3 regions of the Amycolatopsis sp. NPDC104587 genome follow, and region 3 is predicted to be linked to each of the others. Evidence: riboswitches for the same ligand, from Rfam matches in the RefSeq annotation. Region 3 holds a riboswitch; each other region holds the start of a gene.

Region 1 (6,046 bases), on a different contig from region 3:
CCGGGCCGCACTGCCGGCGACCGGTCTCTACCCGCTCGCCACCGTCGCGGTGTGCGTCGTGGCGTACTCGTCCGGGCAGCTGGCGCACGCGTCCGGGCTGCTCGCCACCTACGTCGCCGCGCTGGTGCTCGGCAACTCGCGGCTGCCGCACCGCTCGGACACGCTGTCGTTCGCCGAAGGGCTGGGCTGGCTGGCGCAGATCGGGCTGTTCGTGCTGCTCGGGCTGTTCGCCTCGCCGGGCCGGCTGCTCGAGACGCTGGTGCCGGGCCTGGTCGCGGGCGCCGTCGTGCTGCTGCTGGCCCGGCCGGTGTCCGTCGTGCTGTCGATGCTGCCGTTCAAGCTGCCGTGGCGGGAACAGGTGTTCCTGTCGTGGGCCGGGCTGCGCGGCGCGGTGCCGATCGTGCTCGCGATGATCCCGCTCTCGCAGGGGCTGCCGGACGCGCAACGGCTGGTCGGCGCGGTGTTCGTGCTGGTCATCGTGCTGACGCTGCTGCAGGGCGCGACGCTCGGGCCACTCGCGCGCTGGCTCGGGTTGTCCAAGAAGTCCGAGGCGCACGAGATCGAGGTCGACTCCGCGCCGCTGGACGAGCTGGGCGCCGAGCTGCTGCAGGTCCGCATCCAGCCCGGGTCGAAGCTGCACGGCGTGTACCTGTCCGAGCTGCGCCTGCCGGTCGGGGCGACCGTCAGCCTGGTCGTGCGCGAAGGCACCGGCTTCACCCCGCAGAAGACGAGCCGGCTGCAGGAGCACGACCAGCTGCTGGTCGTCACGACGAGCGTCGTCCGCGACACCGTCGAACGGCGGCTCCGCGCGGTCGACCGGGCCGGGCGCCTGGCCCGCTGGAAGGGCGAGTCGGGCCGCTAGCCCGTTCGTGGTCGTGGTCAGTCCGTGATCGATCGGACGACTGGGCCGGCGCTGGCCTGCGTCTTGTCCGGTCCTTGTCCGGTTCTCGCGCTGACCTGGTGATCTTTTTCCGCGAGGGTGATCATCGGGCATAAAAACGCCGTGTGATCTTCCCAGTGATCCAACCTTTGGCCTACTGTGCGCTCGATCCGGTTAGTTCGAATGGGTGAGTGAACAGCCAAAGGAGTACGCACGGTGACGAAGCTGCATGTTCGTGGGGCGGTTCTGGCCGCTGTGATGACCGCCGCCTGTGGGCTGCTTGCCTCGCCGGCCGCGAGCGCCGAAGTGGCGCCGTTCCCGGCCCTGGCCCTGCCGTTCAAGGCGGGCCAGCAGGTGTACTCGGCCGGCATCCACTCCGACGACGGCAGCACCAGGGTCAAGAACGCCGTCGACTTCAGCCCGGCCGACCGCACCGTGCGGGCCCCGCTGGCCGGCACCGTGCACCTCCAGCACTGCGCGGGCGGCGACTGGGTGACCCTCGACCACGCCGGCGGCTGGCGGACCGGGTACTACCACATGGAGGGCATCAAGGTCACCGACGGTGAGCAGGTCGAGGCCGGGGCCGAGCTCGGCTCGACCGGCAACGCGCTCCCGTGCGGCGGCAGCAGCACCGGCGCGCACGTCCACTTCACGCTCTGGACGCTGCCGGACGCCCCGGCGGCGAACTGGGACGGCAAGTCCTTCGCCGAGGTTTCGACCGCGGTCACCGCGGCCCACGGCGAGCCGGTCGACGGGAAGACCCTGGGCGGCTGGCGCTTCACAGCCGGATCCGAGCAGTACCAGGGCACCGCGACGCACCTCGCGGACAACGCCGTCACGCAGCTGCCGGGCCACTTCCGCGCGAAGCTCTGACCCTTCTCGCATCCTGCGCAGTCCTGTGAGCGGCGTCTCAGAATGCGAACCGGGGGTTGGCTGCCGCGTCCGGTTTCGGTTACCTTCGAGCCAGGTCATGAGTGCCAGCGTCAAGCCCCGGCTTGCTGGCCGGCAACCCTCCTGCCGCGGTGGGGTGCCCCGGGTGAAGACCGGGCCGGTCGTGTCGTGCGACGGGCAAGCGCGGGCCCCTCGCCGGGGTCCCCCGGACCGCCGAGGAGGCACCGATGACTCTCGCCATCGACCGCACCAGCACCGTCGAGCTCGTCGAAACCGTTGTCCCGCAGGAGATCCCGGCCGTCGTCGGCGCGTCGCTGCGGGTCCCGCTCGTCACCGGCGGCGACATCGGCTACGCCAACCTCGACCACGCGGCGAGCGCGCCGTGCCTGGCGGCCGTCCGCGACGCCGTCGACGAGTTCCTGCCCTGGTACGCCAGCGTCAACCGCGGCGCCGGCTTCGCGTCGCAGGTGTCGACCAAGCTCTACGAGCGCACCCGCGACGCCCTGCGCCGTTTTGCCGGCGCGCGCCGGACCGACACCGTCGTGTTCACCCGCAACACCACGGACTCCTTCAACCTGCTCGCCCGCAGCCTCCCGCCGCGCACCTCGGTGGTCGTGTTCGACACCGAGCACCACGCGGCGCTGCTTCCGTGGCGGGGCCCGCACGTCCGGCGGATCCCGACCCCGCGCACCCGCCTCGCCGCGGTGTCCGCTGTGGACGAAGCGCTCGCCGGCTGCCCCGAAGGACCGCGCCTGGTGGTCGTCACCGGGGCGTCCAATGTGACCGGTGAGCTGCTCCCGGTCGCCGAAATCGCCGCGGTGGCACGGAAACACGGCGCCCGCATCGCCCTCGACGCCGCGCAGCTCGCCCCGCACCGCCGCGTCTCGATCAAGGAGCTGGACGTCGACTACGTCGCCCTGTCCGGCCACAAGCTGTACGCACCCTTCGGCGCCGGCGCGCTGATCGGCCGCGCCGACTGGCTGCGCGCCGCTCAGCCGTACCTCGCCGGCGGCGGCGCGACCAAGCTCGTCACCGACGACGCCGTGGTCTGGAACGACGGGCCCGAGCGCCACGAAGCGGGCTCGCCCAACACCGTTGGCGTGTACGCGCTCGGTGTCGCCTGCGAAACCCTGAGCCGCAGCTGGGCCGCGGTCGAAGCGCACGAGCAGGCCCTGCTCACCCGGCTGCGCAAGGGTTTGGAGAGCATCCCCGGCTGCGCCGAGCTGCGGTTGTTCGACGCGCCGGTCGACCGCGTCGGCACGGTCGGCTTCGTCGTCGACGGCTTCGACCCCGCCTGGCTCGCGGCCGTGCTGTCGGCCGAGTACGGCATCGGCGTGCGCGACGGCGCGTTCTGCGCCCACATCGCGGCGAAGCGGCTCATCGGTGTCGCCGGCGGTGACGGCCGGCAGGCGGTGCGCGTCAGCCTCGGCCTCGGCAGCACCGAGGAGCACGTCGACCGCGTGGTGCTGGCGCTGCGCCAGGTCGTCGCCCGCGGCGCGCGCTGGGAGTACACGAAGGTGGACGGCCGCTGGGCGCCGGTGGGCGACCCGCGGGAGCTGCCGCCGTTCTGCTGAGCGCTAGCCTGGGCCGATGGGGAGGCACGGGGTTTCGTTGGCACTGCTCGGTTTTGCCGAGCTGGTCCTGGTCACGGTCGAGCTGTTCCGCCGCTCGGCCGTGACCGCCGAGCTGGCGTCGCACTTCGCGCCGGCCGCGCCGTCGTACCAGAGCGTCTTCGGGCTCACCGTCGACGACCACGGTGGCCCGCAGCAGTTCCTCAGCACTTCCGACACGGTGATCGCCTACCGCGGTGGGATCGGGATGGCTTGGCAGTGGGCGCTCATCGCCGCGTTCCTCGCCGTGGTCGCCGGGTACGCCCGGCGGCTCGGCGCGAAAGCCGCGGTGCTGTCCGCCGCCGGCGTCGTGCTCGCGGTGCCGCTGCTGGACCTGCTCGCCTACAGCTGGTTCGGCCTCGACGCCACGGCCCGGGGCCCGATCCTGGCGACGCTCGGCCTCGCCGTCGTCGCGGGGTGGGAACGCAGTCCGTTGATCCTCGCCGCCGCCGTGCTGTCCGGGGCGGTCGCCGTCCTCGTCGCGGACCTGCCCGGTGTGCTGATCTCGGCCGGCGTCCTGCTGGCGGGCGCTATCCTGCCCCGATGGGGAGATCGCGCGACTACTGGTTCCCGTTGGCCGCACTGGGGTTCGCGCAGCTCGTGATGGCGGTGGTCGCCCTGGTCCCGGAAACTCCGGAGGCCGGCCAGTTCGTGCACTCGCGCGCCTACGAGCTGACCCAGGACCTGTCCGGGGTCGGGCTCGGCACCGGCGGGGTCGGGGGCACGGGGTGGTATTCCACCGACGTCTACGCGACGAACGTCGTGCCGCCCGCGGCGCTCGGCTGGCTCGCCGGCCTCGCGTGCGTGGTGCTCGCCGTCGCCGGCTGGTACTGGCTGCACCTGCGCCGCGCCGGCACGCCGCCGCGGCCCGTCCGGTTCGTGCTCGGCACCCTGGCCGCGCTCGCCGCCGTCCCGCTGCTCGACCTGCTCGGCACCGTCGAGCTTCGGCTGCCCGGCGACGTCCGGGGCGCGCTCGTCGCGGCGCTGGGACTGCTGGTGCTGGCCGCCTACGAGCGCAGCTGGTTCGTGCTCGCCGTGACCGTGGTGTTCGCGCTGGTCAGCGTGCTGTTACCGACCCCGGTGACCGGGGCGCTGGCCACGACGAGCGTGCTGTTCGCCGCGGCGTTCGCGGTCCTCCTCCGGCGTCCCCGCGACACTGCCGCCGACACACCCTGACCAGGCGTGGACAATGGACCGGTGAGCACCGAGCCCAGCCACTCCGAACCCGAGACCGAAGCCGCCGCCGAAGCGGCGCCCGACCCCGTGGCCGACGCGCCGGAGAACCCCGAGGTCCCGGCGAAGCCTCTGCTGCCGAAGCGCCGCGTCGGCTGGGTGTTCGCGGTCGCGGTCGTGCTCTGGGCGATCGACCTGGTGACGAAGAACCTGGTCGTCGCGAACCTGGAGGGCAAGGAGCCGGTCCGGATCCTCGGCGGGCTGATCTACCTGCAGGTGATCCGCAACCCGGGCGCCGCGTTCTCGATGGCGACCGGGATGACGTGGGTGCTGGCACTGGTCGCGCTGGCCGTCGTCATCGCGATCATCTGGCTGTCGCGGCGGCTGCGCTCGATCGGCTGGGCGATCGGTCTCGGGCTGGTGCTGGCCGGGGCGCTGGGCAACCTCACCGACCGCATCTTCCGCCCGCCGGGCGGCCTGCAGGGCCACGTCGTCGACTTCATCTCGGCGTTCGCCCCCAACGGCAAGGGCTTCGCGATCTTCAACATCGCCGACTCGGCGATCTGCGTCGGCGGCGCGCTCATCGTGCTGCTGTCGCTGCTGGGCAAGGACTACGACGGCACGTCGACGAAGGACAAGAAGAAGGCCGAAGCACAGGAGGACCAGGCGTGAGCTCGCGGATGCTCCCGGTGCCCGACGGGCTTGACGGGATGCGCGTGGACGCCGGTCTCGCGAAGATGCTCGGCCTGTCCCGCACGGTGGTCGCCGAACTGGCCGAATCGGGTGACGTCCTGCTGGACGGTCGCCCCGCGGGCAAGTCCGACCGGCTGGCCGCGGGCGGGCTCCTGGAAGTCACGCTGCCCGAGCCGGCGAACCCGGTGGAGATCGTCGCCGAGCCCGTCGAGGGCATGAAGATCCTGCACGACGACGACGACATCGTGGTGATCTCGAAGCCGGTCGGCGTCGCCGTGCACCCCAGCCCGGGCTGGACCGGCCCGACGGTCGTCGGCGGCCTCGCCGCGGCCGGCCTGCGCATCGCGACGTCGGGCGCGGCCGAGCGCCAGGGCGTGGTGCACCGGCTCGACGCGGGCACGACCGGCGTGATGGTCGTGGCCAAGAGCGAGCACGCGTACACCGTGCTGAAGCGCGCGTTCAAGGAGCGCACGGTCGACAAGGGCTACCACGCGATCGTCCAGGGCCACCCGGACCCGACCCGCGGCACGATCGACGCCCCGATCGACCGCCACCCGCGTCACGACTACAAGTTCGCGGTGGTCCAGGGCGGCCGCCCGAGCGTGACGCACTACGAGGTCGTCGAGGCGTTCCGCGCGGCGTCGCTCGCGCACATCAAGCTCGAAACCGGGCGGACGCACCAGATCCGCGTCCACTTCTCGGCCCTGAAGCACCCGTGCGTCGGGGACCTCACCTACGGCGCGGACCCGGTCCTGGCCCGCCACCTCGGCCTGAGCCGGCAGTGGCTGCACGCGAAGAC
Region 2 (6,046 bases), on a different contig from region 3:
AGCGGCGGCCGTACTCGTGCTGGGCCTCGTCACAGCCGGCCCGGTCGCCTGGCAGATCCGCGACGCCCAGCAAGACGAACTCCGCGCAGCAGCTGCGAACGGCCTACCCGCCACCCTCCGAGTCATCGTCGCCGAACGGCCGAAGCCGGTGCGGAGCGCGGGATACGCCGACACCCAAGCCGGCGCCCGATCGGTGGTGCTCACCGCCGACGTGCGCACCGCGTCGGTCGACGGCCGCCCGGTCGACTCCTCCGGGCGCGTCCTCCTCCTCGCGCCGGTCGCGCAGTGGGCGACCTTGCTCCCGGGCCAGGAAGTGGCCGTCTCGGGTCTGCTGATGCCGCCGCGTGGTTCGGACCTGACCGTCGCCGTGTTGTCCGTCCGTGGCCCGCCCGCGGAACCCGGCCCCGCGCCGTGGTGGCAGCGGGCAGCGGCCGATCTGCGCGCGGGTCTCCACGACCTGTGCCAGAGCCTGCCGGACGAGCCCGCCGGGTTGCTGCCGGGCCTGGTCCTCGGTGACACGAGCGGCCTGTCGCCGCGGGTCGAGCAGGAGTTCGTCACCGCCGGCCTCGCCCACCTGACCGCGGTCAGCGGCGGGAACCTCGCCGTGGCCTGCGGCGCGGTGCTGCTCCTCCTGCGCCTGGTCCGGCTCGGGCCCCGGCTGTCGGCGGTGGCGGCCGGGGCGTGCCTGGCCGGGTTCCTCGTCCTGGTCGGCCCGGAGCCGAGCGTGCTGCGGGCCGGCGTCATGGCGGCGGTCGCGTTGCTGGCTCTGGCGCTGGGACGCCGCGGTTCGGCGTTGCCCGCGTTGGCCTTCGCGGTCTGCGTGCTGGTGGTGGCGGATCCGGCGATGGCCACGGACTTCGGGTTCGCGCTGTCGGTGTTCGCCACCGCCGGGCTCGTGCTGCTCGCGCCTCGCTGGGCGGCCGCGCTCGTCCGCCGTGGCGTCCCGCCGGGGTTCGCCGAAGGGCTGGCGATCCCGCTGGCGGCGTTCCTCGTGACCGCGCCGGTGATCGCGGGCATGGCGGGCTCGGTGAGCCTGGTTTCGGTGCTGACCAACGTCCTCGCGGCACCGGTCGTGGCCCCGGCGACGGTGCTCGGCGTGCTGGCGACGGTCACCGGTCCCTGGTGGCCGGGCGCGGGGAAAGTCCTGGTGCACCTGGCCGATCCGGAGGCACGCTGGCTGATCACGGTGGCGCGGCACGGCGCACGAGCCCCGGGCGCGACAGTCGCGTGGCCCGGCGGCTGGGCCGGCGGCCTGCTCGCCGCCGGTGTCCTCGTCGTGCTGGTGCTGGCCGCCCGCCACCGGCGGATCCGGCTGCTGATGGCCGTGCTGGTCGTCGGCGCGCTGCTGGTGCTCGTGCCGGTCCGGGTGATCGCGCCGGCGTGGCCACCGCGCGACTGGGCGATGGTCGAATGCGACGTCGGACAGGGTGACGCGGTCGTCCTGGCGACCGCCGAGCCCGGACGGGCGATCGTCATCGACACCGGACCCGAGCCGGGACCGGTCGACGAGTGCCTGCACCGGCTCGCCGTCGACCGGATCCCGTTGGTGGTGCTGAGCCACCTGCACGCCGACCACATCGGCGGGCTCGCGTCGGTCTTCGACGGCCGCGCGGTCGGCGGCATCGCCGTCGGGCCGGGGCGCGCGCCGGAGTGGGCGTGGCGGCAGGTCGCCGCGGAGGCGTCCCGCCAAGCCGTGCCGCTGGTCGAGCTGAACCCGGGGGAGCGGCTGGACTGGCCCGGGCTCTCACTCGACGTGCTCGGCCCGCGCTACGTCCCGGCCCGCGCGGCCGGGCAGGACGGCACCACGATCAACAACAGCTCGCTGGTCCTCCGGGCGCAAACGGCAGCCGGCCGGATGCTCCTGACCGGCGACGTCGAACTGGCCGCGCAGGCGGATCTCCTGGCCGACGTCGCAGACCTGAAAGCGGAGGTGCTGAAGGTCCCCCACCACGGCTCGCGGTACTCGCTGCCATCGTTCCTCGCCGCGGTGGCACCGCGGGTGGCGTTGGTCAGCGTGGGCGCGGGCAACACCTACGGACATCCCAGCAAGTCCACAATGGACACTCTGATGGCGTTGGGCGCTCGGGTGACCCGGACGGACCAGGACGGAGACACCGCCGTGGTAGGCGAACCGGCGGGCCCGGCGGTTTCACGCCGAGGTGAGCCCCGCGGCCCACCGCGCCGATGAGCCGGGGCGAGCCACGCGGCCCGCCCCGGCCCACCGCCGGGGGAAGATCAGTACCCGAGCGCCTCGTTCACCGCGGCGGCCGACGGCGGCAGGACCGCCTTGGGGCCCACGTGGTTCTCGATCGCGTCGAGGGTCTTGAGGCCGTCGCCGGTGATGAGGAGCACCGTCTCGGCGTCCGGGTCCAGCTTGCCCGTCTCGACCAGCTTCTTCGCCGTGGCGACGGTGACGCCGCCGGCCGTCTCGGTGAAGATGCCCTCGGTGCGGGCCAGCAGGCGGATGCCTTCGACGACCTCTTCGTCGGAGACGTCCTCGATCGCGCCGCCGGTGCGGTTGACGATGTCGAGCACGTACGGGCCGTCGGCCGGGTTGCCGATCGCCAGCGAACGGGCGATCGTGTCCGGCTTCACCGGCTGGACGACGTCGTGGCCGCCGCGGAACGCGGCCGACACCGGCGAGCAGCCCGTGGCCTGGGCGCCGAACACCTTGTACGGGCTGGCGTCCACGAGACCGAGCTGACCCAGCTCGCGGAAACCCTTGTCCACCTTGGTGAGCTGAGAACCGGAGGCGATCGGCACGACGATCTGCGGCGGGATGCGCCAGCCCAGCTGCTCGGCGACCTCGAAGGCCAGCGTCTTCGAGCCTTCCGAGTAGTACGGCCGGACGTTCACGTTCACGAACGCCCACTTCGGGTGCTCACCGGCGAGCTCGGTGGCGAGGCGGTTGACGTCGTCGTAGTTGCCGTCGATGGCGATGAGGTCGCCGTCGTACACCGCGGTGGTGAGGATCTTGGCGCGCTCGAGCGACTTCGGGATCAGCACGACCGACCGCCAGCCGGCGCGGGCGGCCGCGGCGGCCGTCGCGTTGGCCAGGTTGCCGGTCGAGGGACACGCGAGCACCTCGAACCCGAACTCGCGGGCCGCGGCCAGCGCGACGGCGACCACGCGGTCCTTGAAGGAGTGCGTCGGGTTTCCGGTGTCGTCCTTGACCCAGACGCGCTTGAGGCCGAGCTCCTTGGCGAGGCGGTCGGCACGCACCAGGCGGGTCGCGCCGGGCTCGGTGTTGGGGATTTCTTCGATGTTCGACGGAACCGGGAGGAGCTTCTTGTAGCGCCAGATGTTCTTGGGGCCGGCCTCGATGTCTTCGCGGCGGACGCGGCCGAAGTCGTAGGCGACCTCGAGCGGCGAGAAGTCTTCGGCGGAGACGAACTCGGGGGCGAGCGGCTGCCGGTGGCCCTCTTCCTTCGACACCAGTTCGACGGCCGGTCCGAGATCCGGGGTCTTGGTGGTGGAGGTCGTGCCGAGGGTTGCGGTCATCGCGAGGTTCCTTTCCTCATCTGCCCCGCCGAAGCGGGCCGGAATTGGCACCGTGGTCGTCAGCTACCCCGCGATCGCGGGATGACGGGCTGTACGCCGGTTGCCGGGGCTTCGTCGGGCCGTTCCCTCTGCCCCTCTGGATGAGCGGTATTCGGTTGTCGGGGCGCGCCACAAACGCGCCGCCTCGAGGACACCGTACGACATGGCGTTCGGACCGTGCCATGGTGGCGGCTCCACATCACCGGAGCGGGCGCACGTTCGGAGAAGTGAGAGGATCCTCCGGTGACCGCGCAAGCCACCGCCCCGCCCCCGCTGCACCTGGTCCTGGGTGAGGAAGAACTGCTGATCGAGCGCGCCGTCCGCGAGACGCTGGCCGCGGCCCGCGCGATCGACGCGACCGCCGAGCTGACCCGGGTCCGGGTGTCCGATCTCACAGCCCCTGAGCTGGCCGAACTCGTCAGCCCCTCGCTGTTCAGCGAAGGCCGCGTGATCGTCCTGGAGTCGGCGCAGGACATCTCGCAGGAGCTGGCCGACGCCGTGGCGTCCTACCTGAAGGACCCGGCGGACGGGGTCGTGCTGGTCGTCGTGCACACCGGCGGTGGCCGCAGCAAGGCCGGCAAGACGCTCCCGGCCGTGCTGAAAAAGGCCGGTGCCGAAGTCACGGAGTGCCCGAAGCTGACGAAGCCCGCCGAGCGGGAGCAGTTCGTGCGGCACGAGGTGCGCCGGGTGGGCGGCAAGATCGACCCGGCCGGTGTCGCCGCGCTCATCGACGCCGTGGGCTCCGACCTGCGGGAACTCTCCTCCGCGGCGACCCAGCTGGTCGCGGACACCGGCGGCGCGGTCGACGCCGAAGCGGTCCGGCGCTACCACCGCGGCCGGGCCGACGTGACCGGGTTCGCGGTCGCGGAGCGGGCGGTCAGCGGTGACCGCGCGGCGGCGCTGGAGTCGTTGCGCTGGGCGATGCAGCTCGGGGTCCCGCACGTCCTGGTCGCCGACGCGCTGGCCGACGCCGTCCGCACGATCGCCCGCGTCTCCGGTGCGGGCCGGGGCAACCCCAACCAGCTGGCCGGCGAGCTGGGCATGCCGCCGTGGAAGATCCGCAAGGCGCAGGGCCAGTCCAGGGGCTGGAACCAGGACGGGCTGGCCACGGCGATGCGGGTGGTCGCGCGGCTCAACGCCGAGGTCAAGGGCGTGGCGGCCGACCCGGGTTACGCGCTGGAACGAGCCGTGCTGGAGGTGGCGGCCGCCAAGGGCGACCGCTGACATGAAGAAAGCCCCGGCCGAGGCCGGGGCTTCTCCAGAAACAGCTTGCTCAGAGCGCGTTGACGCGCTTCGCGAGCGCCGACTTCTTGTTGGCGGCCTGGTTGGCGTGGATGACGCCCTTCGAGACGGCCTTGTCCAGCTTCTGGGCGGCGTCGCGCTGCAGCTCGGCAGCCTTGGCCTTGTCGCCGGCCTCGGCGGCTTCGCGGACCTTGCGGATCGCGGTCTTCACCGAGGACCGGATCGCCTGGTTGCGCTGACGCGCCTTCTCGTTCGTCGTGATGCGCTTGATCTGCGACTTGATGTTGGCCATAGGGCAACTCCTGTTTCACTCGGTGAGATTCGCCGCCGCGCTGAAGTGGCCCTGCTCGAAAACAGGTTTCCTCCATGACGGAATGCCGCACGGGCAGCGAGCGACAACTCTAACAGCCCGGCTCCCGGCCTCGTCCGCCGGGACCTGCGCGCCGCCGATCATGGGGAGTACGGTGGAGGGCGGTCAGTGCCTAGGGTTCCGTCGCCGGTCCGCACACACCGCACCACACAACCAGGACCGGCGGGTCTGGTCCGAGCGGCACCATCGGCGGGCCCGGACGGCCGGTCGTTCATCTGACGGGGCAAAAGCCTGGAGGACCCGGTTTTCGCGCGCGCGAAAACCCGAAAGGGTCCCATGAACGCCACCGCCCTGTCCTTCGTCCTCGTCGCCGCGGTCGTGCACGCGGCGTGGAACCTGGCCGCCAAGCGGATCTCCTCCGGTGGCACGCAGTTCGTCTGGCTCTACTACACGGCTTCCGCCGTCTTGCTCCTGCCGGTGACGGTCGTGCTGCTGGTCGTGGAAACGGACCGTCCACAGTGGAGCTGGCTGCTCGCCGCCGTCGTGACGGCGGTGCTGCACATCGCCTACGGCATCGTCCTGCAGCGCGGGTACCGCGTCGGCGACCTCTCGGTCGTCTACCCGGTCGCGCGCGGCACCGGGCCGCTGCTGTCGGTGCTGGCCGCCGTCCTCGTGCTCGGCGAGCGGCCGGGCCTGCTCGGCCTGCTCGGCGCGTTCCTCGTGATCACCGGGGTGCTGGTGATCAGCACCGGCCGCAAGGCGGGCGACCCGCAAGCGGTCAAGGCCGGGATCTTCTACGGCCTGCTGACCGGCGCCGTCATCGCCGGCTACACGCTCTGGGACGCACACGCGGTGACCGGCCTCGGCGTGCCGCCGATCGTCTACTTCGGCCTCGGGTCGGTCCTGCAGAGCGTGCTGCTCGTGCCCGGCGCGCTGGCCGACCGCGGGGAGGTG
Region 3 (6,046 bases):
CGACCTCGACATCGACGGCCGGGTCAACCCGATCCTCACCGGCGACTACGCGGCCGAGCAGGCCAGGTGGGAGTCGAAGCCGATCGAGGTCGGCAAGCCGCTGGCCAAGCCGACCCCGCTGTTCACCAAGCTCGACCCGGCGCTCGGCGAGACCGGTCCGGAGTGGGCGCCGATCACCAAGGAGTAAGAAGAACGCATGGGTGACGAGAAGCGCGAGCTGCCGCCGGTCCCGGACCGGCTCCCGGTGTCGGTGGTGGACGCGCACACCCATCTCGACGCGTGCGGCGCGGTCACCGCGGCCGAAGTCACGGCCATGGTCGACCGCGCCGAGCGCGCCGGCGTCGCCCGCGTCGTCACGGTCGCCGACGACCTCGCCTCCGCCCGGTGGGCGGCCGAGGCGGCGACCTGGGACCCGCGCGTGTGGGCCGCCGTGGCGATCCACCCGACGCGGACCAAGGCCTTCGGCGAGGCCGAGAAGTCCGAAGTGGAGCGCCTGGCCGGCCAGGACCGCGTGGTCGCCGTCGGCGAGACCGGCCTCGATTACTACTGGGACTACTCGCCGCACGACGCCCAGCAGGAGGCGTTCCGCTGGCACATCGACCTCGCCAAGCGGCTGGACAAGCCGCTGATGATCCACGACCGCGAGGCCCACGACGACGTGCTGCGCATCCTGGCCGAAGAGAATGCGCCGAATGCCGTAATCTTCCATTGTTTTTCCGGGGACGCGGAAATGGCGCGCAAGTGCGTCGATGCGGGGTACGTCCTTTCCTTCGCGGGCACGGTCACGTTCAAGAACGCGAAGGGGCTCCACGAGGCGGCCCGGCTCTGCCCGGCGGACCAGTACCTCGTCGAGACCGACGCGCCGTTTCTGACCCCCCACCCGTTCCGTGGGCGGCCGAACGAGCCGTTCGGCGCGGCTTACACCGTCCGTCACCTCGCCGCGCTCAGGGGCGAAGCTGTCCACGAAGTCGCCGAATCGGTCCGGACCACTGCCGAGCGGGTCTATCGACTCCCCAGTGTCACAACGGGATAAACGCACTGCGACATCGGTGTTCCTTGATCGCCCACTCGATCTAGTGACCCAGATCACGACACTCCGGGGGGTGTTTGCGCAACCCGGCGAGACCCGTTACTGTCCCGTGATCGTGCCGGTCGGGCCTGCGCTCAGCAGCTTCCGATCGTCACGCCCAGTCGTAGAGACGGCGCCCCCGACCGCCGTCTCGTGAAAGGGAACGATCCCCGGTGACAGGTAGCAGACAGGCTGGAGCACGCTCCGCCGTCCTCGAACGGAGCTATTTCGAGGACACCGCGTACGGCCAGCTCGACTTCTCCGACGACCCGAACATCACGCAGCAGGACATCCTCGCCGCGCTCGGCCCCGACGCCGACGCGATGATGGCCGAGATCGACGTCGACGTCGACGAGCTGATCCGGCTCATCAACGCCGAGACGACCTACCTGCCGCCGATCGTCATCCCGGACGAGATCGAGGCGGACCGCACCGCGTCTCCGCAGGCCAAGCGGGCCATGCTGGACGAGGGGCTGCGCGAGACCACCAAGGTCTGGAAGCGCCGGTTCCTGAAGGGCGCCGTCCTCAGCGTCATGATCAGCATCGCCGGTGGTGGCGCCGCCGCGCTGGCGATGAACAAGAGCGTCACCGTCGACGTCGACGGTCAGCAGCAGACCGTGCACTCGTTCGGCGACACCGTCGGCGAGGTGCTCGAGGACGCGGGCCTGTCCGTCGGCGCGCACGACTCGCTCTCCCCGTCCCCGCAGGCCGAGGTCGGCGACGGCGGGGTCATCAAGCTCGAGCGCGGCCGCCAGCTGAAGATGATCGTCGACGGCGCGGAGCACACCTCCTGGGTCCGCGCGACCCACCTGGGTGAGGCGCTCAGCCAGCTCGGCATGACCGGCATGGACAAGCCCGGCACGTGGATGTCGATGGCGAAGGACGGCGAGCTGCCCCTCCAGGGCGCCACCGTCGAGATCAAGACCCTCAAGAACATCACGCTGTACGACGGCGCCAACGCGCCGAAGCCGGTCAAGACGACCGCGGTCACCACGAAGGAGTTCCTGGGCGAGTACAAGCTCACCCTGGGCCCGGAGGACGCCGCCGAAGGTGGTCTGGACGTCAAGCTGACCGACGGCGCCGAGGTGCACATCAGCCGCACCGGCGTCTCGACGGTCGTCCAGAAGGAGTCCATCGACCCGCCCGAGCAGAAGGTCGACGACCCGAACCTCGAGAAGGGCAAGACCGAGGTCGAGGACCCCGGCACGCCCGGCGAGAAGATGGTGACCTACAAGGTCACGCAGAAGAACGGCAAAGAGGTCTCGCGCGAGAGCGTCTCCGAGCAGGTCATCACGGAGGCCAAGCCGAAGATCATCCACGTCGGCACGAAGAAGCCGGCGAACCCGGTCATCGGCGACGCGTCCTCGTGGGACCGCATCGCGCAGTGCGAGTCGGGCGGCAACTGGGCCACCAACACCGGCAACGGCTACTACGGCGGCCTCCAGTTCGACAAGCAGACCTGGAACGCCTACGGCGGCTCCCAGTACGCGGCGCTGCCGAGCCAGGCGACGCGCGAGCAGCAGATCTCGGTGGCCGAGAAGGTCCGCGACGCCCGCGGCGGTTACGGCGCCTGGCCGGTCTGCGGCAAGAAGGCCTGACCCGCTTTTCCGAACCGGCCCCCGTCCTCCCCGGACGGGGGCCGGTTCGCGTGCGCCGAGGGGCATCACGCGTGTCCGGAGAGGCATCACCCGTGATTGGCGGGGCATCACACCCGATGCCCGCCCAATCACGCGTGATGCCCGCTCAATCACGCGAGATGCCCCGCCAATCACGCGAGTTCTGCGCTCAATCACGCGAGTTCCGTCCCTGATCACGTGAGTTCCGTCCTCGATCACCGCGTACGGACCGTCCGGGGGCGCTAGATGTCCCCTCGGTAAGCTCGGCCGGTGGTTGAACTGCTGGGACCTGCCGAGATCCGCGGGCTGGCGGCCGAACTGGACGTGCGGCCGACGAAGAAGCTCGGGCAGAACTTCGTGCACGATCCCAACACCGTCCGCCGGATCGTCGAGCTCGCCTCGGTCGGTCCGGACGACGTCGTGCTCGAGGTCGGGCCCGGCCTCGGGTCGCTGACGCTGGGGCTGCTCGCCACCGGCGCGCGGGTCGTCGCCGTCGAGATCGATCCCAAGCTCGCCGAACGGCTGCCGAAGACCGTCGCCGAGCGGGGGCCGGACGCCGCCGGGCGCCTCACCGTCCTCGAGGCCGACGCCATGCGCGTCACCGACGCCGAGCTGCCGGCGCCGACCGCCCTCGTCGCCAACCTCCCCTACAACGTCGCCGTGCCGGTGGTGCTGCACCTGCTCGCCGAAGTGCCGTCGCTCACCTCCGGCCTCGTGATGGTCCAGACCGAGGTCGCCGACCGGATGGCGGCCGGCCCGGGCAGCCGGATCTACGGCGTGCCGAGCGTCAAGCTCGCCTGGTACGGCCCGGCGCGCAAGGTCGCCGCGGTGCCACGCTCGGTGTTCTGGCCGGTACCGAACGTCGACTCCGCGCTCGTTGCCTTCGAGCGCGGCGACGCGCCGGCGTCCGACGACCGGGAACGGCTCTTCGGGCTCGTCGACGCCGCTTTCTCACAGCGCAGGAAGACGCTCCGCGCCGCGCTGGCGGGCTGGGCGGGCTCGGCCGAGCGCGCCGGCGAGCTGCTGGCGGCCGCCGGGATCGACCCGAAGACGCGCGGCGAGCAGCTCGACGTCCACGACTTCGCCCGGCTCGCCGCCGCCCGCTAGCCCCGGGCGACGTCCACTGTGGATGTCAACCGGCACGGTGCTCGCCGACGTCTCCCGGCGTGCGCGTCTCGTCATCCGGACGCCGCCAGTCGTGTGATCTGGGCCAACGGGCTTGCGTTCGCTCTGCGGGATCGGTTTACTCAGTATGTCCATCCCGAGCGACTGAGAGACCTGGCTCGCCGAAGTCGCAGCAACCACCCTCCACAGGGCAGGTGCTACCGCCAGGACCGATGGAGGCCGTTTCCGATGAAGAGGGTAGCTCGCCCCCTGCTGCTGACCAGGCGTCGCGTAGTCGACGAAGGCCGCCGCTCCGTGACCGCATGTCGACGCTCCAACTGAGCTTTCCCGAGCCGGTCCACCTCTTCTTCTCGCACCGTCCATAGAGGACGGATTTCGCATGCGGCCGGGCGCCTCCGAGTGAGCGCGCCCCGTTTTCTGGAGCCTTCGTGATCACCGTCGAAAATCTGTCCAAGTCCTTCGCCACCAACGGAAACTCAGTCGTCGCCCTGCGCGACGTGAGCGTCGACGTCCAGGCCGGCTCGCTGTTCGGCGTGGTCGGTCCCGCCGGTTCGGGCAAGTCCGTCCTCGCCCGTTGCATCGCGCTGCAGGAGCGTCCCGACCGTGGTGTCGTCCGGCTCGACGGCCTCAACACCGGCACCCTCGACGGCCGCCGGCTGCGGGAGATCCGCCGCCAGCTGGGGATCGTCGGCTCGAAGCCGGAGCTGATCGCCGAGCGCACCATCGCCGGCAACATCGCCTCCCCGCTGGAGCAGCTCGGGGTCGACGGCCCGCAGCGCCGCAGCCGGGTCGGCTCCCTGCTCGACCTCGTCGGCCTGACGCCGCGCGCCGCGCAGCGCCCCTCGGAGCTGTCCGTCGGTCAGCTCCGCCGGGTCGCGGTCGCGAAGGCGCTCGCAGCGGCCCCCGCCGTGCTGCTCGCGGACGACCCGACCGCCGGCGTCGACCCGGAGGAGGCCGGCGCGGTGCTCACCGTGCTCGACCGGGCCCGGTCCGAGCTGGGGGTGACCGTGGTGGTCACCACGCCGGACGCCGGGGTGGTCCGCCGGGTCTGCGACGACGTCGCGGTCCTGGAGGACGGCACGGTCGTCGAGCGCGGCACGGTGCTCGACCTGATCTCCAACCCGGCCAGCCGCACCGCGCAGGCGCTGCTGCCGGCCATCGAGACCCCCCGCTCGCAGGGTGCGCGGTACGACCGTTCGGTCGACGTCGTGCTGGTCGGCTTCGCGTCGGTCGGCGCGCTGCTGCCCGAGGCGGCGGGCCGGTTCGACGTCGAGTTCGCCACCATCGGCGGCGGCCTGACCCGGATCGGCGACACCCCGGTCGGCCGCTTCCGCCTCGGCGTCCGTGGCGAGCGCGCCGACGCGGCCCTCGCGTGGGTCACCGAGCGCGGTGGCCACGTCACGCACACGGCTCGTGGCCCCCAGGGTGTCGCGGCCGCCTGACCCCAGCGCCCCAAGGCGGCCTTGGGTGCGTTGAACGCACCGAAGGCCGCCTTGGGTGCGTTCAACGCACCGAAGGCCACATTGGGGCGCTCCGGGGTCAGCGGGTGCCGCGCGGCAGGACCAGCAGCGCGGTGAGCGCCGCGGCGCCGATGAGGCCCGCCGCCCAGGCCGCGGCCGTCGTGTAACCGTGGACGATCGCCGCCGGCGTGGTCAGCCCGGCCGCCGCCGCGGTGGCGATCGTGTTCAGCGCCGCCGTCCCGAGCGAGGCTCCCACCTGCTGTGACGTCGTCACGAACGCCGACGCCGCGCCCGCGTCACGCGCGCCGACCCCGCGGGTCGCGACGTTCAGCACCACCGGCATGCTCAGCCCGGCGCCGACCCCCAGCAGCAGCTGCATCGGCAGGATCACCTTGACGTACGAGGCGTCCGGCGTCAGCCGCGTGGCGAGCAGGAGCCCGCAGCCGAGCACGAACAGCCCGCCCGCCAGCAGCGGCCGCGGGCCGACGCGGGCCAGCAGCCGGCTCGACACCTGCGTGGACGTCAGCATGTTCGCGCCGAGCGTCGGCAGGAACGCCAGCGCCGCGGCCAGCGCGCCGTACCCCATCACGACCTGCAGCTGGTAGGTCAGGAACAGGAACATCCCGAACGCGCCGAACGACGCCGCCCCGATCGTCAGGTACGCGACGGCGCGGGCGCGGGCGCGCACCACCGTGAGCGGCAGCAGCGGGTGCGGGTGCCGGGCCTGCCGGCGCACGAACAGTCCGAGCAGCACTATGGACGCCGTCAGGGAACCC

The links. A riboswitch is a leader RNA that binds a small molecule or an ion and turns the genes downstream of it on or off. The one in region 3 is predicted to bind S-adenosylmethionine.
Region 1: linked by a shared signal. The riboswitch ahead of ACZ61C_RS23325 (aminotransferase class V-fold PLP-dependent enzyme) and the one ahead of ACZ61C_RS03550 (methionine ABC transporter ATP-binding protein) in region 3 are both predicted to bind S-adenosylmethionine.
Region 2: linked by a shared signal. The riboswitch ahead of thrC (threonine synthase) and the one ahead of ACZ61C_RS03550 (methionine ABC transporter ATP-binding protein) in region 3 are both predicted to bind S-adenosylmethionine.

The regions. Positions count from the first base shown of each region.
Region 1 is NZ_JBVJNO010000007.1:285,036-291,081, forward strand. It holds gene ACZ61C_RS23315 (potassium/proton antiporter) at 1-862, shown strand, start outside; gene ACZ61C_RS23320 (M23 family metallopeptidase) at 1,097-1,753, shown strand; SAM riboswitch class IV at 1,847-1,961, shown strand; gene ACZ61C_RS23325 (aminotransferase class V-fold PLP-dependent enzyme) at 1,999-3,345, shown strand; gene ACZ61C_RS23330 (hypothetical protein) at 3,362-3,985, shown strand; gene ACZ61C_RS23335 (hypothetical protein) at 3,925-4,557, shown strand; gene lspA (signal peptidase II) at 4,645-5,226, shown strand; gene ACZ61C_RS23345 (RluA family pseudouridine synthase) at 5,223-6,046, shown strand, end outside.
Region 2 is NZ_JBVJNO010000028.1:14,498-20,543, reverse strand. It holds gene ACZ61C_RS47115 (DNA internalization-related competence protein ComEC/Rec2) at 1-2,188, shown strand, start outside; gene thrC (threonine synthase) at 2,236-3,501, opposite strand; SAM riboswitch class I at 3,515-3,648, opposite strand; gene holA (DNA polymerase III subunit delta) at 3,784-4,764, shown strand; gene rpsT (30S ribosomal protein S20) at 4,814-5,074, opposite strand; gene ACZ61C_RS47095 (EamA family transporter) at 5,429-6,046, shown strand, end outside.
Region 3 is NZ_JBVJNO010000001.1:720,849-726,894, forward strand. It holds gene metG (methionine--tRNA ligase) at 1-187, shown strand, start outside; gene ACZ61C_RS03535 (TatD family hydrolase) at 197-1,033, shown strand; gene ACZ61C_RS03540 (transglycosylase family protein) at 1,243-2,667, shown strand; gene rsmA (16S rRNA (adenine(1518)-N(6)/adenine(1519)-N(6))-dimethyltransferase RsmA) at 2,956-3,792, shown strand; SAM riboswitch class I at 3,939-4,045, shown strand; gene ACZ61C_RS03550 (methionine ABC transporter ATP-binding protein) at 4,239-5,252, shown strand; gene ACZ61C_RS03555 (MFS transporter) at 5,350-6,046, opposite strand, start outside.